DNA from 3 places in the Trichococcus flocculiformis genome. Region 3 is predicted to be linked to each of the others. Evidence: riboswitches for the same ligand, from Rfam matches in the RefSeq annotation. Region 3 holds a riboswitch; each other region holds the start of a gene.

Region 1 (5,562 bases), 1.2 Mb from region 3:
GCACTACCAAACAATAATAAGTAATTTTTCATGATGATTCCTCCAATTAGTTTTTTTATATCAACCGCAGATGCGGTGAATATCACAAACCAAGAAAAATAACGCGGTTTTACGAACCACCTATAATCAGGGCGGTCTGTTTTTGTTTTTTAAGAGTATCGATCAGGAGATTGTGGTCTGTAATTTGGATATTAAATAACTTCTTCAATTCCATCAGTATCATCTGCTCACGTTAATATAATTATACTTCATAAATCGACAAATATTGCACACAAAATAAAATATTTTATTTGTACGAGGATAGAAATAACCTGTTTGATATTTGACATTCTTGTGTTGTATAGCTGTCAGTCCGTTTTTGATTCAAAAAGTTTGATGCTACTCTTTCTATCCTTTATTTATCTGTTATAATGGCGTGGATATCTTTTTTGCTGTAGGTTATCCTAAATAAAGGAGGGGCTTATTTGAAACTTTTACATACATTAAAACCGATAGTTGCAGTCATTGCCGGGAATATTATTGTCGCATTTGCGATAGCGGCGTTTATTTTGCCGAAAAATCTGATTGCCGGTGGATCGACGGGGCTTGCCATCATTTTGAATCATTTCTTCGGGTTGAACATTTCTTTGGTCGTGCTGATTTTCAATGGTCTCATGTTTTTCATCGGAGCCGCGTTGTTGGGAAGGAAGTTCGCCTTGACGACGATTCTGAGCACGATTATATTTCCTACTTTTTTGACTTTTTTCCGAACAATACCCGCTTTGCAGGATATGACGGATGACATTCTGCTATCGGCCATTTATGCTGGGATCCTCTGCGGATTGGGTGTGGGACTGGTGTTCAAGGTCGGTGCTTCCACGGGGGGAATGGACATTCCGCCGTTGCTTTTGAACAAGCATTTCCGCATACCGGTTGCAGCGGGAATGTATACATTCGACGTTATTTTCCTACTGGTCCAGGCGTTCTTTTCCAGCATGGAACAGATCCTTTACGGGCTCATCATGGTGTTCCTGACGTCCATCGTCATCAACAAAGTCATGGTCACCGGAACAAACAAGATGCAGCTTTTCATCATTTCTAAAAAATTTGAGGAAATCAAAGAGGCGTTGCTGTATGTGCAGGATGTGGGTCTGACGCTGGTGAACATCGAAACGGCTTTTGAGGGGGCGCAGCAGCAAGCGGTGCTTTGCGTCATCGAGCAGCGTAAACTGTCCGCCATCAATGCCTTGGTCAACGATATCGATCCATTTGCTTTCGTGATCATCGGACAGGTCCATGAGGTCGCAGGGAAGGGCTTCACGTTGGAGCGACAGTCCGGATTAGTCGAATAGAATCAAAAAACTGAGGCGTGATCCGAGATTCGGATCACGCCTCAGTTTTTCTGTAATTAAAAGTGGATGTTTCATGACCGGGTAACCGGTCCAAATTGGGCGATCAAGTCATGGATTGTCGGCTGTTCTCTTTGCGTTCATACGCAAACAACCGAGAGATCCACGAAGTGTTGGCTGATCTGTCTGAACACCGACGTAAACAACCGAGAGATCCGCGAAGTGTCGGCTGTTCCAGCCGAACGTAGACGCAAACAGCCGAGAGATCCACGAAGCGTCGGCTGTTCCGGCCGGATGCGGACGCAAACAACCGAGCTCTCCGCGAAGTGTCGGCTGTTCCAGCCGAACGCGGAAGCAAACAACCGAGAGAACCGCGAAGTGTCGGTCGTTCCGGACGAACGCGGATGCAAACAGCCGTGAGATCCGCGGAGTGTCGGTTGTTCCAGACGAACGCGGAAGCAAACAACCGAGAGAACCGCGAAGTGTCGGCTGTTCCGGCCGGACGCAGATGCAAACAACCGAGAGAACCGCGAAGTGTCGGCTGTTCCAGCCGAACGCAGACGCAAACAGCCGATATAGCTCATGAACAACGGTTGTTCCGGCACGAAATCAGTATCCGCGGACGGCTTTTTTCGGAACGTACAATTGTGGGTTCGTCTTGGCGATGACAGCCAGCACCATGATCGTGAACGCTCCGGTCGCCAAAGCGCTGGCGCCATTCAGCGTGATGGAGTAGAGCCATGCGCTCCAGCCTTCAGGGGCGTAGGATCCCCAGAAGTAGTAGCCGGCAATCGTGTGCCAGAAGTAGCGGCCGATAGTCCCGACTACGGTACCTATAAAGACATTCCACAAAAGCATTTTTTTATTTTGATCCGCAATCGCCTGTTGCACTTTCGGCGTGAAAAGACCCGCCAAGCCGGTGAAACCAAAGGCGATGAAGTACTCGATGAATCCTTGCAGCGGGGTCAGGATATAGGCAGTCCCGATCAGGATGTGCAGCACGCCCCACAGGAAACTGGCGAAGAAACCGGGGACCAAACCGCGGCGCAGGCAGTAAAGCAGCATGACCGGTGCTCCCACCGTGACGGAAAAACTTGGGCCGATATTGAAAGGGATCAGGGATAAAACGGTTGCTAAAGCAGCAATGATGGTTCCTTCGATCCAGATGTTCAGATTTTTTGACATAAAAAAAACTCCTCCTTTTTTTGGGCATAATATACCATCGACAAAGGAGGAGAATAAAATTCAATTCTCAATCACAATCCCTACGCTCGTGCTAACGAACAGGTTCGAAGGGTCAGAATCTATGTTCAATCTCAGCCGCGGACGGCCCCCCTTTGTGAAACGGTTTATTCAGTTAAGTTACACTTTACTACAGTTGATTTTTTTATGCAAGTTGCACGGTGCACAAAGCCGCATCCCGGACTATGCCAGAATGGCTAAACACTTGTGCGGAATGACCTATTTCTGCTCTTTTTCGGCCTGGGCCTTCAGGATGGCTTCGCGCTTCTTTTTCTTCTGCGTATTCAGGTAGGAATCGATTATGCCACCGGTCAGCATGCCGATACCGAAGCCATAAGTCAGGTTGCCCGCGAAATAACCGATTGAAGCCCCGATCAGCATGCCGTACATCGTAAAATTGAATGAATTCTGCAATTTCGGATCTTCGTCGACCGGCAGTTTTTTATTGGTTACCGCGCCAGTATTGTTTTTATGCAGTTCCGGTATTGTTGGTTTCACATTTCTGCGTTGGATCTGGTTGCCTTTGTTCTTTTTCGCCATTTCGTGTACTTCCTTCCGTCTATCTGACACTTGTATTGTCTCCAATGAACATCATATCAGTTCATTTCCGGCTCTTCAATAGAACTCGCTGGCGGATATACGCGGAATCGTACAAATGGAGGAATTCTTCCCAAATCGGAGGATCATTGATCTTCTTCGGACAGTTCGACCGGGTCGCCGTTGTCATCCTGGAAATAGCCCTTCAGCACAAAAGCATCATCGCTCGGCCGATAACCGAGGGCAGTTTTGGCCTGTGAGATGTCCAAGCGCGGGAAACGATTATCGGAAAGGCCGTTCACCAACAGGAACGGCTCAACCAGTTTGGCTTTCAGGGCGCAGTCGACTAAATGGCAAAGGTCCCGTGGAGACAGGTATTCAGCCAAGCCCGCTTCGTCGACGATCGGGTCATCGAGGTTTTCATCAAAGTTGCCGATGCGGATGCCGATGGATTCTTGGCCTTCCGTAAAGGCGAAGTGGCTGGCCAATCCTTCCAGATAGACTTTCGAAACGCCGTAAATATCGCCCGGGCGGACAGGTTCATCGACGTGAACCTGCACATTTTTCGGATAGGCGCTGACGGCGTGGATGGAACTGGCGAAGATGATACGTTTGACGAAGTTTTCGTACTTGGAGGATTCCTTGAACAGGTAGAAGGGCATCTTGTAGTTCAAATCGATCAGCTCATCGTCAAAAATAGCATCTGGTGAAGGATTGCCGGCCAGATGGATAACGTAATCGATCCCTTCCAGCAGCCCGTCCCAGTTGCCGGCGACAGTCAGGTCCAACTCTTTGACGATGGTGCCCTCCAAAAGGGCCGGATCGACGTTATGGAAATGGATATCCACCAAAGTCAGTTCGTAGCTCTCCTTCAGATGATCCGCCAAAATTCTTCCTATATTACCGCTTGCGCCGGTGATCATGATTGTGGTCATTGTCGAAATACCCCCTTGTTTTTTTTACAGTTGCTATCGTGAACGTCTTTGGTTTAACTGTATGCAAGCCACCGGAAAATGTCAAAGGATAGCCCTTACAAAAACGGCGATTCGTCGGACGAAAAGGGAATGTTATATTTGAGTAAAATGTAGGTAAATTAATTGAGACACGGGCGTTATCCCTGTATAATAGGGGTAAGATGATAGGCAAGGGCAAGACACTTTTCAATCGAAAACGAAGGGGTGAGTCGGATGGACTTGTTGAATTTGCAAATGCGCGCTTTTCAAGGTCAGTGCGGATCTGTTGTGCAACAATCTTCCCATTCATTCTATTGCCCGACAGAGCACGTGCTTTCGCATGTGTTTTTTTGTTGATCCTGAAAGGTACCAGCGGGGCTTATCATCATAATGCCGAGCATCAAACGGGGGTGATGATCATACTACTTTCTCAAAACAAGTCAAAACGGAAAGGAACGGTGATCCGACGCATATCTCCTAGCTGTCAGGTGTGACAGCCATCGTACCGATGAAAGGCGTGAGGCCGGATAGCATGGTAACGTATCACCCGATAAAATGTGAAAATAGAAAAACTGGCGAGGTTCCCTTTCGGGTGCCTCGCCAGTTTTTTTGAATCGGGATTACGCTTTTTTGACGAATTCGGACTTCAGTTTCATCGCGCCGAAGCCATCGATTTTGCAGTCGATGTTGTGGTCACCTTCGATCAAACGGATGCCTTTGACTTTTGTTCCGACTTTCAATGCGCTCGAGCTGCCTTTGACTTTCAGGTCCTTGATGACCGTAACAGTGTCGCCGTCCTGCAGCAGGTTGCCGTTCGCGTCCTTGACGATCAATTGATCTTCATTAGTTGCTTCAGCGGCATCCGCGCTCCATTCGTGTGCGCACTCGGGGCAGACCAGCATTGTGCCGTCTTCGTAAGTGTAAGGGGAGCCGCATTTCGGGCAATTCGGTAATTCCATCATGATTTTTATTCCTCCGTTGTTTTGATTAACTGTCTTTTTATTTTCCATTTCCGGCCTTTTATCCAAGGCGGAAGATGCTTCTATACTGCCATATTTTCGCCTTGTTGACAATAGAAAATAGACAATATAAGAATAATAACCAATAAGAAGAAAGATAACGGATCGGGAAGGCTCTATATGTGTTGTTGACTGAGGTTGTCCGATAACCATGTGGAATCGGACAACTAGAGCGCAAGCGCATTATGACATTCCAAAAAGGTCCGGATCGAAGTCATCGATCCGGGCCTTTTCGATCAGATGCTGCTCAACACAACATCCTTCTGTACAGACATTTTCGCTCTGCTCTCTTTAATCGCTACCTGTGCGGAAGCCAAGCGGGCGATCGGCACGCGGAAAGGCGAGCAGGAAACGTAATCCAAGCCGATGCTTGAGAAGAAGGCGATCGATTCCGGATCGCCGCCGTGTTCGCCGCAGACGCCCAGACTTAAGTCAGGGTTGGTTTCGCGGCCTAATTTGGCGGATAATTTGACGAGTTTGCCG
Region 2 (5,562 bases), 280 kb from region 3:
AGACGGTTGGGAAAACGTGTGGATGAATGTCTCTGCCGAAAACCAAAAGATGGCCGATAGGCGGATCCCGGTACTCCTGGATCTGCCTTTCAAACACCGAGGCATCATGGCCGCACCGTTGATCGGCGAAATCGACTTGACGAAGCATTTGTCGTCCGGAAAAATCGAACGCGTCATCGTTGGCGGGGAAAACTATGATGGGGCAAGGGAATGCCATTATGAATGGGTGCACAGGATGCACCAAGATTGCGTGGACCAGCATGTGAACTTCGAATTCATCGAAACCGGGAATCATTTTGTGAAGAACGGACGGAAGTATGAAATTTTGGACAAAAGAAAGCAGCAGGAGCAGGCAAAGAAATCCGGCCTGTCTTATGAAGGGCGTGCGGTTTCGGTTCAACTGACGGAGGTTGCCCAGGGCGAATCGGTGCCGCTTTTTCAAACAGATGCCGTGACTTTGTGCGACTCCTGTGCCTACAAGAAATTTTGCGGTACGCAATCGGGAAGACCCAGCTGCATGCTGTCGCTATGAAAATAAGAAAGGAAGTCGGAGAAATGAAGGCAGTCGTAGTGCATGAAGCGGGCGGACCGGAAAAACTGGTGCATCAGGAAGTTCCGCTTCCGGAAATCCGGGAAGGCTGGTCGCTCGTGAAGGTCATGGGCTTCGGCATCAACCATTCGGAAATCTTTACGCGGGAGGGGAAATCCCCCTTGGTCAAATTTCCCCGCATTTTAGGGATTGAATGCGTAGGGATAGTGGAGCGTTCGAGCGACGAAGAGAAATTGCCTCTCGGTCAAAAAGTGGTGTCGATCATGGGAGAGATGGGGAGGGCCTTCGACGGGAGTTATGCGGAATATGTCCTGTTGCCGAATGACCAAATCTACCCCATCCACACCGATTTGCCCTGGGCCCAACTGGCGGCCATTCCGGAAACCTACTATACGGCTTTCGGTTCCATGAAGAATCTGAGGATCCAAGCATCCGATCAAATTTTGGTTCGGGGTGCAACGAGCGGAGTAGGGGTTGCCTTTGCCAAGTTGGTCAAAGCCCAATTCCCGGATATCAGGATTTATGGGAGCACGCGGAAAGCCGAAAAGGGTGAGAGATTGAAAGAAGCCGGCTTCACCGACTACGTCGAAGACCGCAACGGCGTGTTGGAAACGGAAGAGACTTTCGACAAAATTCTGGAATTGATCGGCCCTGCGACGATCAAGGACAGCCTTTCCCATATCCGGGAAGGCGGCGTTGTCTGCAGCACCGGTCAACTGGGCGGGAAATGGTTCCTGGAGGATTTCGATCCCATCATGGAATTGAAGCATAACAGCTACTTGACTACTTTCCATTCGAGTGACGTCTCCGGCGAGAAGGTGAATGAACTGCTGGAGTACATTGAAGAAAAAGGCATTGCTGTGGATCCCGAGCGAGTCTTCCCGCTCGAAGAGGTTGCCCAAGCCCATGCCTTTTTGCAGAGCCAGGACAGTTTCGGAAAAGCCATTGTGTTGGATCCGAGCGCTGCGGGAGAGAAAGCTTCAGAATAGGGTTGCGTTTCCGCGGATTATTGGTTAGAATCAAATGAGAAACACTGGGGGTGCGCTATTGCGCTGAGACCGGCATTGCCGGAACTCTTTGTACCTGATCTAGTTCATACTAGCGGAGGGAATGTGGCGTTTGACTATTCGCATAATAGACATCAAAACGTTATATTTTCTGATTTTCGCATCAGATCATATAGCGTTTTTTATTTTCAGTAGGGGTGCGCGCGAGCGCTGAGACCGAAACTGTCGGAACCCTTCAAACCTGATCCAGTTCGTACTGGCGGAGGGAACTGAGCTCGGTCTGGAGTCCGTACGTATATCCAAGACATCTCAGGGGAGGTGTCTTTTTATTTTCGTTCAATTCAGGGAGGAGGGGAAACAGTTAGGAAAGAGCAAGATGCAAAAATAATAAATCAAACTGAAAAGGGGAAAATAGTATGAACACAAAGAAATTAGTCACCACTGCCTTGATCATCGCCATGGGGGTGGTCAGCAACAGCATCTTCGTCATTCCGATCGGACTGGCAAAAGTAGCGCCGGTGCAACATCTTTTGAACGTATTGACCGCTGTCTGGTTAGGACCGGGGTATGCCGTCCTGCAAGCCTTCAGCGTATCCTTGCTGCGCAACCTGTTGGGGACGGGAACCATATTTGCCTTTCCTGGCAGCATGATTGGAGCTGTTTGCGCAGGTCTGTTTTATGCCAGAACGCAAAAGCTCGGTTACGCGGCACTGGGTGAATGGATTGGCACCGGAATTCTGGGCTCGTTGGTGAGCACTTTGCTGGCGCAGTTCTTTATGGGCATGGAAGCTGCACTGATGCTCTTCCTGCCGAGCTTCGCGATCAGTTCCGCCATCGGAGCCGGGATGGCATATTTTATCATCCTGGAAATGGAAAAAAGAAGCGTATTGGACCGGAACATAATCTGAAGCATCTGCTTATGAAGGAAGCCGCTCTCGGAAGGGGGCGGCTTTCTGCTGTCTAAAAGTGTCTCCAATAGATAAGTTAAAGAAAATAATTTTCAGTAAATAATAATTGAAAAAACTATTTTCATGTGTTATTCTATCAGCATAGAGGGAAAAGGCGAAGGGAAGAAATGCGCAGTGCGCTTTTGGTGGTTGCGCAAAGCAGGCGGAGGCAACAAGTAAATGACAATCATCGAAGAAATACAGAATCAGTATTCTACTTTTTCCGCGAACGAGAAAAAGATTGCGGATTACATTCTGCAGAACAAAGCATCCATCAAAAATATGAACATCAAGGATTTGGCAGCGAAGGCGGATACCTCGACTTCCAGCATCACCCGGTTCTGTAAACGCATCAACATCGATGGGTTTGTGGACATGAAGATTGCGCTGCGTTCATTGGCGAGCGGTCATCCTTCGAAAGAAATGCCGACCGTCTATGACGATATTTATGGCTATTATACACAAGTCATCGATGAAACCAATCAGATGATCGAGGATCAGGCAATCGAAACGGTTGGTGATTGGATCAAAAACGCAAACAAAACAGTCATCTACGGCATCGGCAGTTCCGGTTTCACGGCCGCGGAATTGGCGCAACGCTTGATCCGGATGGGGCTGAATACTACGGGGGTTACGGATTCCCACCTGATGATCATCAACAGTTCGATCATCAAGGAGGGCGAATTGGTGATCGCCATTTCAAATTCGGGAGAGACCCCTGAACTGATTGCATCTTTGGAGATCGCGAAGAAGAAAAAAGCGAAGATCATCGCCCTGACGAGCTTCAAAAACAGTTCGCTGACGAAACTGGCGGATGTCACGTGCTTCGGTTATCACTCGCGTTTCGTCAACAACACGGTGTTCGTCAACACGCAGTTCGGGATGATGTACCTGATCGATGTGATTTCGACCTTCCTGTTGCAGGACCATGATTTCCAATACAATATGGATCTGACGAGAGCAAATGTGCAAGGTTATTCAAAAAAAACAGAATAGCGCGATGTGCTGTTTGAGTCATGCAAGTGGACAGTGAAAAAAGTTCACGATCAAAGAGGGGGATACAAATGAAAAGAGTGATCATCCATGCAGAAGTTTATACCGGAGAAACAGTCATTTTTGATGGATTCGTCCGGTTTGAAAAAGAAATCAGCGCAGTCGGAAAGATGTCGGAGTACGTTCCTGAATCAGGCGAAGAAGTGATTGATGCAGCCGGAAGCAGACTGGTGCCCGGATTCATTGATGTCCACAGTCATGGCGGATATGGTGTGGACAACATGGACGGTGATGCGGAAGACATCAATCGGATGATTGCAGCGATGCACCGGGAAGGGATCACCAGCTATTTTCCGACGACGATGACGCAATCTTCTGAAAATATCGAGAGGGCATTGATCGGCATCCGCAAGGCTTCAGAAAAAAATCCAGTCATCCAAGGCATCCACCTCGAAGGGCCATTCATTTCTGTCGTCCATAAAGGGGCGCAACCGGAAGAACACATCAAACTGCCGGATGCTGCCTTAATGCGCAAATGGCAGGACTTGAGCGGCGGCTTGATCCGTTTGGTAACCTATGCGCCGGAGACCACTGATGCGACGGCATTCGAAAAGTATTGTCTCGATAACCGCATCGTGCTTTCGGTCGGGCATTCGGATGCTCTTCGCAGCCAGCTGAGAAAATCCAAGGCAGCGCATGTCACCCATCTCTTCAATGCGCAAAGGGGACTCCATCACCGTGAGCCCGGTGTGACCGGACATGCGTTCCTGGAGGATGGTATCTATGCGGAAATGATTGTCGATGGTCTGCATATCGATCCGGAAATGGTGAAGATCGCCTTCAAACAGAAGGGCGCAGACCGCATCGAATTGATTACCGATGCTATGCGCGCCAAAGGGATGGGCGACGGCATCAGTGAATTGGGCGGACAGAAGGTCATCGTCAAAGAAGGCCAAGCCCGTCTGGAAAGCGGAAATCTAGCAGGAAGTGTGCTGGAATTTCAGGATGCCTTCAGGAACATCATCGCTTTTACCGGCTGCAGCATCTTGGATGCGGTAAAGATGAGTTCGGTCAATCAGGCCCGGGAATTCGGTCTAGTTCGAAAAGGGGGTATCGCTCCGGGAAAAGATGCCGATATGGTGCTGCTTTCGGAGACATTCACAGTGGAGCGGACAATCAGTTATGGACAGACAGCATACAAAAATAACAGAAAGTAGGTTACAGATCATGGAAATAATCATTAAAGCGACTCCTGAAGAGGCAAGCCGTTACGCATTCGAAAAAATCCGCGAGGAAATGGAAAGAGGTGCGAAAGTGCTCGGGTTGGCAACCGGCAGCACGCCGGAGAGGCTGTACCGGATCATGCGGGAAAGTGATCTTGATTTTTCGGGGATGACATCGATCAATCTGGACGAATATATGGGTCTTTCCGAAGACAATCCGCAGAGTTATCACTATTTCATGCATAAGCATTTGTTCGATGCAAAACCGTTCAAGAAAAACTATCTGCTGGACGGATTGGCGGATGAAACGGAAGAATGCGCGCAATTCGAAGAAATCATCGCCGCGAATCCGATCGATGTGCAGATTCTCGGCATCGGCACGAACGGGCATATCGGTTTTAACGAGCCGGGCACATCTTTTGATTCCCGTACCCAGAAAGTGGCACTATGGCAATCCACGATTGATTCCAATAAACGTTACTTTGCGGATGAGAAGGATGTCCCGCGGTTTGCCTATTCGATGGGGATCCAATCGATCCTCTCTTCAAGAAAGATCATCCTGATGGCTTTCGGGAAAGAAAAAGCCGCTGCCATCAAAGCAGCGTTGGAAGGACCAATCACAGAAGAACTGCCTGCTAGCGTTCTGCAGACGCACAAGGATGTGACCGTGATACTGGACGAAGAAGCAGCGCAAATGCTCAGCAAAAAATAGTGAATCAGACAATCCGCAGGCTACTCCCCATGAGTCTCCGGATTGTCGTTTTTGATTAAAACGTTTACAATGGAAGCAGAGGTAGCGTGGAAAGCATGTGATCCAGGAATCCAAGGCGGTGATGTAAATG
Region 3 (5,562 bases):
CCTCGTTTTTTGTTGTTAACCGTTAACTTTTTCTCGACTACTATCCATGATCGAGGAGATCCATTTTTCTCCTCCGGTGAGCGGAGGCTTCGCCGGAGTTCGGTTCGCATTTTCAGTTATTCTCCGATGAACCCGGTTCTATCGGAGTTAAGTCTGATTTCTAAGTTGTTTCCGTATAATTGTGTAAAAAGAAAAGGCCATACCCAAACCTTTGGTACAATGTAGTTACCACACAACATCGCAAAGGAGAACGGATATGACCCAACTAAATATTAATATAAATATGGAAGAATTAACAGAGGCAGTTTTGAACAGCAATATCACCAGCATGATGAAGTCAATGGCAGTGCTGGTTTTTAACGCTTATATGGAAGCGGAGCGGGACGAGCACATCCGAGCCAACCAGTACGAACGGACCATTAGCCGGACAGATTACCGCAATGGCTATTACGAACGGGACTTCACTCTTTCCATCGGAAGGCTCACTTTAAAAGTGCCCCGTACACGCAACGGTGATTTCTCCACTAAATTATTTAAGCGTTACAACAGGATGGATCAGGCTTTCGTGCTAAGCATGGTGGAGGCTGTGATCAACGGTGTTTCCACGAAGAAAGTGTCGAAAATCGTGGAGCAATTGTGCGGAGAAACCGTATCGAAATCGTTTGTCTCCAGTGCAATGAAGCATCTGGATCCAGAGCTTAAGGAGTTCCGGGAACGCTCTTTGACCGGGCATACCTTTCGGTATGTCTACTTCGATGCCATGTACATCAAGGTGCGCGAAGACCACCGGGTCATCAGCAAGGCCGTCTACATCGCCCAGGGCGTCAATGATTTGAACAAGCGGGAAATCCTTGGTTTCAAAGTATCGGATCAAGAATCCAAGGAGACCTGGAGATCCTTCTTACAGGATCTGCGGGACCGTGGATTGATGCAGCCTAAACTGGTGATTTCGGATGCCCATCAGGGCCTGAAAGCCGCCATTCAGGAAGTGTTTGTGGGCGCAGCCTGGCAGCGGTGTACGGTCCATTTTCTCCGGAATATCCTGGACGTGATGCCGAAAAAAGATAGCGAAGAGCAGCGTCAAGCCTTGCGGAAAATTTTCCGCGCCAACACCCTTCAGCAAGCGTTGGAAAGCCGTCAGGCATTCGAGGAGCTGACCGGTGGAGAGAACCGCTTCAGCAAGGCCTTGGAGACGTTGGACAGCGGCTTTATGGACGCAATGCAGTATCTTCAGGAACCGGAAGTCTACCACATTTCCCTGCGGACAACCAATTCCCTGGAACGGGTCAATCGCGAGATCCGTCGAAGAGAACAGGTGGTTTCGATTTTCCCGAATACTGACTCAGCGGAACGCTTGATTGGCGCAGTTCTGATGGATATCCATGAGGACTGGGAAAAGAACCGTTGGACATTCCTGATGAAGACAGGAAATCCGATCGTAGGGAGGACTTAACAATTGCACGCTCGGTTTAGGTAGGAATCGGTTTTTGATTCCTACCTAAACCGAGGGTCCTGCCAGGCTCGCCTGGCACAAAAACACACGTATCAAGAAAAAGGAACTACAAAGTGATTTTACACAGGATTTCGGACTTGACCGATTTCTATGCTGTCCTCCGATGGACGGATTCTTCACCGGAGCTGCGGACCCATTCCGTCGTTTTTGAAGATTGAACTATAGTATAATGAAATGTAAATGGAACAAGGAAGAATGGAGGGGTCAGGGAGTGAGAGGTAAAATAAGCGGCACTATTTTTACATCAGGGATAACGGCAGGTTTGCTTGCCGGTTGCGGTTCCGGAGAATCGGTGGATCAACAGGATTCAGACCAGCAAGAAGGCGTGCAATCAGCCGATGCCTATGCTGGCGTCGTGAAGACCAGCATCTATGTAAAGGGGTATGAAGGAGGACCGGGCGTACCGAAGCTCATCATCGAACTGGAGGATGCGGTCGACAGTGTCGATCCTAGCGGCTGGCAGGTCATGACGGCCGGATCGGAACGCACGGTGACGGACGTCTATACATCCGATGAAAACGGGAACCCGCAGGAGAATTCAAACTTCATCGCGATCGATATGGAGACCGGTTTTAATGATGAAACCTTCAGTGTGATCGGATCCCCGTTCACCTACAATACGACGACATCGATGAATGAGTGGTCTCCAGCTTATGAGGTCGCAATCGCTGCTCCTTCCGTCACGATCGAGGATGAAACCTACTCTTTGAGCATCACGGAGGATGCCGTGAACAACCGCATCTCCCCGGATACGGATTTGTTCACCGCCAGAGGAACTTTCAGCGGCACCTACGTGAATCCGTTGACGGATCAAGAAGAGGAACTGACGCTTTCGACAGCCGCCTATGAACCGGCGAACCTTGCCGAAGGGGAAGCGAATCCATTGGTCATCTGGCTGCACGGTCAAGGTGAAGGCGGAACAGATCCCGACATCGCAATCCTTGGAAATGAAGTATCGGCGTTGGCAAAAGAGGAGATCCAGTCCTATTTCAAAACTGACGACGTGACCGGAGCTTACGTGTTGGCTGTCCAAGCGCCTACCTATTGGATGGACGAAGGGGACGGAACGAACGGCAATGGCAGCGGTATCTCCAGATACACCGAAATCTTGATGGATACCATCAATGATTATGTAGCTGCGCATCCGGATGTCGATACCGATCGCATCTATTTGGGAGGCTGCTCGAACGGCGGCTACATGACCATGAATATGGTCATCCAATACCCGGAATATTTTGCTGCAGCTTATCCAATCTGCGAGGCGTATGCTTATTATGAATACGAGCGCAACAGTGATGGTACGTATGTGAAAGCAAGCGAGGAAGCTACCGGTACTTCCGCTTTCGTGAAGACCGGGCGAGTTTGGTTCACCGAAGAAAAACTCCAGGCAATCAAAGACTTGCCGATTTGGTTTGTCCAATCAGCTGATGACCCGGTCGTCGTCCCTGCGAACTACTTGCTGCCGACTTACCAGGCACTTGTCCAGGCGGGAGCCGAAAACACTTGGGTTTCCTACTTCGAAACAGTTGAAGGAACGGATAGCCCCGGCACGACTTACATGGGTCACTTCTCCTGGATCTATCTCTTCAACAACCAGGTGACAGGCGTCCAGGATAAGGAAGCGATCGCGGCTGCTGCCGACACTGAAACATTCGGATCAGAACCAAGCAACGCTGCCGGCGGAGGAACGGCTGCAGCCACAGTCGGCGGAACCACTTATGCGAATATTTTCGAGTGGCTGAATGCGCAATCAAAATAAAAAAATCAGCAAAAATCATCCTTGAGTAAGGCTGCCACTTATGCTAAGATAGTGACACAATTACATACGAAAAAAGGGAGCTTGTGTCAGCAGGCTGAGAGGAAGTAATCAACTTCGACCTATTACCTGATTTGGATAATGCCAACGTAGGGAAATAACATTGAATGATTCTATTCAGCGGGAAATGCCTATTTCGGACATTTCCCGCTTTTTTTGTCGCATCAAATAAATTATTTGGAGGTACTCCCATGTTCAAAATGCTATTCGAAAATGTCCAGCAACAGACGCCGCTGGTCCATTGCATCACCAATTACGTAACCGTCAATGATGTCGCCAATGTCCTGCTGGCTGCCGGTGGGTCGCCGATCATGGCGGATGCCCCCGAGGAAGTCGCGGACATCACAAGCATCTGCACCGCCTTGAATCTGAATATCGGTACACTGAACAGTCGAGCCGTGGAATCTATGCTGCTGGCCGGGCGCCAAGCCAATGCGCTCGCCCATCCCGTTGTTTTGGATCCGGTCGGTGCGGGGGCATCCCCTTTCAGGACCGAAACGACCTTCAACTTGCTGGAAGACATTGCCTTCACCGTGATCAAAGGGAACATTTCGGAAATGAAAACGATCCATTCCGGCAGCGGCACGACGAAAGGCGTCGATGCAGACATCAGCGATGCCGTGACCGAGGAGACGCTCGAGGCAACGGTCGCTTTCGCCAAACGCTTGGCCGACCGCAATGAGGCGGTCATTGCGATCACCGGCGCAATCGATATCGTTGCGGACCGGGACAAAGCCTACATCATCCGCAACGGACATCCGCAGATGGCGAAGGTGTCCGGAACTGGGTGCATGTTGTCGGCAGTGATTGCAGCCTATTGCGGAGCCAACCCGGAGCAGTTGCTGGATGCTACCGCGGCAGCGGTATGCCTGATGGGAGTCAGCGGCGAGCTGGCTTATGAAAGGATGATCCGCAATGCGGCAGGGACTTCCTCCTACCGCAGCTACCTCATCGATGAAATTAGCAAGATGTCGGCCGAAAAACTGGAAGGAGGCGCTAAAATTGAGAATAGATAAGAACGATTTGCTGCTTTATGCGGTTACCGATCGCCAATGGCTGGGGGAAGCATCCTTGGCGGAACAGCTTGAAGAAGCCATCCAGGCGGGGGTTACCGTCGTGCAATTGCGCGAGAAGGAACTGGATTTTGATGCCTTTGTATCCCTTGGCAAGGAACTGCAGGCCGTGGCCAAACGCCACCGCATTCCCTTCATCATCAATGATGCGGTCGATGTGGCCTTGGCGTTGGATGCGGACGGTGTACATGTGGGGCAGAGCGATATGCAGGCAGGAGATGTCCGCAGCCGGATCGGCGAAGAGAAAATCCTGGGTGTCTCTGCCCATTCCGTCGAAGAGGCGCTGGCGGCCGAACGGAACGGGGCCGACTATCTGGGCGTCGGTGCCATCTACGGTACAGCAACGAAGCCGGATGCCAATACGCTATCGATCGAGACGTTGCAGCAGATCTGCCAGGCGGTGAGCATACCCGTTGTGGGGATCGGAGGCATTGCTGAAGGGAATATCCTCAATCTGAACGGCAGCGGCATCGACGGAGTCGCCGTCGTATCCGCCATCTTTGCGCAGCCTGACATCACAGCGGCCGTTAAGCGACTGCGCCCGTTAGCGGAAGCGATGGTGCAGCCATGAAACTGGAAGCAGCCATCTTCGATCTGGACGGGACGTTGCTGGACTCCATGCCGATTTGGCAGGGGTTAGGGGAAAATTACTTGCTTCAGAAAAAGCTGAAGCCGGCACCTGGATTGCAGGAGGCATTGAAGACGATGAGCCTGCAGCAAGCCGCGCAACATTTTCAAACGGCTTATGGATTGCGCGAAGCCGAAGAGACGATCATTGCGGAAATCGAAACGCTGATTGCGGATCTTTACCGCTATGAAATCCCGCTTAAAGCTGGCGCAGCGGAATACCTGCAAACATTGCAGGAGCAGAATGTCAAGATGTGCATCGCCACCGCGACCGAAAGAAATTTGGCCGAGAGCGCTTTGGAGCGTTTGGGCATCCGGGACTATTTCAGCACCATCTTGACCAGCAGTGAAGTGAAGGCAGGCAAAGACAATCCGCTCATTTACCAGCGGGCGGTTGAACAGCTCGGGGCTCCCTTCGTGCAGACCGTTGTCTTTGAGGATGCCCTGCACGCCATCGAAACGGCAACGACAGCCGGTTTCCGGGTAGTCGGCGTCTATGATGAGACGGCGGCACAGGATAGGGAGCGCATCGA

The links. A riboswitch is a leader RNA that binds a small molecule or an ion and turns the genes downstream of it on or off. The one in region 3 is predicted to bind thiamine pyrophosphate.
Region 1: linked by a shared signal. The riboswitch ahead of thiT (energy-coupled thiamine transporter ThiT) and the one ahead of thiM (hydroxyethylthiazole kinase) in region 3 are both predicted to bind thiamine pyrophosphate.
Region 2: linked by a shared signal. The riboswitch ahead of thiW (energy coupling factor transporter S component ThiW) and the one ahead of thiM (hydroxyethylthiazole kinase) in region 3 are both predicted to bind thiamine pyrophosphate.

The regions. Positions count from the first base shown of each region.
Region 1 covers NZ_OY759718.1:2,350,540-2,356,101, reverse strand. Annotated here, with positions in the region: gene ACKPCD_RS11260 (Ltp family lipoprotein) at 1-32, opposite strand, end outside; gene ACKPCD_RS11255 (YitT family protein) at 465-1,331, shown strand; gene ACKPCD_RS11250 (hypothetical protein) at 1,398-1,748, shown strand; gene thiT (energy-coupled thiamine transporter ThiT) at 1,938-2,513, opposite strand; TPP riboswitch at 2,574-2,675, opposite strand; gene ACKPCD_RS11240 (hypothetical protein) at 2,790-3,110, opposite strand; gene ACKPCD_RS11235 (NAD-dependent epimerase/dehydratase family protein) at 3,254-4,042, opposite strand; gene ACKPCD_RS11230 (zinc ribbon domain-containing protein YjdM) at 4,681-5,019, opposite strand; gene ppdK (pyruvate, phosphate dikinase) at 5,316-5,562, opposite strand, start outside.
Region 2 covers NZ_OY759718.1:727,603-733,164, forward strand. Annotated here, with positions in the region: gene ACKPCD_RS03815 (DUF5131 family protein) at 1-532, shown strand, start outside; gene ACKPCD_RS03820 (zinc-binding dehydrogenase) at 556-1,539, shown strand; TPP riboswitch at 1,576-1,678, shown strand; TPP riboswitch at 1,741-1,842, shown strand; gene thiW (energy coupling factor transporter S component ThiW) at 1,974-2,465, shown strand; gene ACKPCD_RS03830 (MurR/RpiR family transcriptional regulator) at 2,685-3,500, shown strand; gene nagA (N-acetylglucosamine-6-phosphate deacetylase) at 3,569-4,714, shown strand; gene nagB (glucosamine-6-phosphate deaminase) at 4,725-5,432, shown strand; gene dhaL (dihydroxyacetone kinase subunit DhaL) at 5,560-5,562, shown strand, end outside.
Region 3 covers NZ_OY759718.1:448,573-454,134, forward strand. Annotated here, with positions in the region: gene ACKPCD_RS02410 (IS256 family transposase) at 257-1,453, shown strand; gene ACKPCD_RS02415 (prolyl oligopeptidase family serine peptidase) at 1,725-3,272, shown strand; TPP riboswitch at 3,336-3,442, shown strand; gene thiM (hydroxyethylthiazole kinase) at 3,521-4,345, shown strand; gene thiE (thiamine phosphate synthase) at 4,332-4,973, shown strand; gene ACKPCD_RS02430 (HAD family hydrolase) at 4,970-5,562, shown strand, end outside.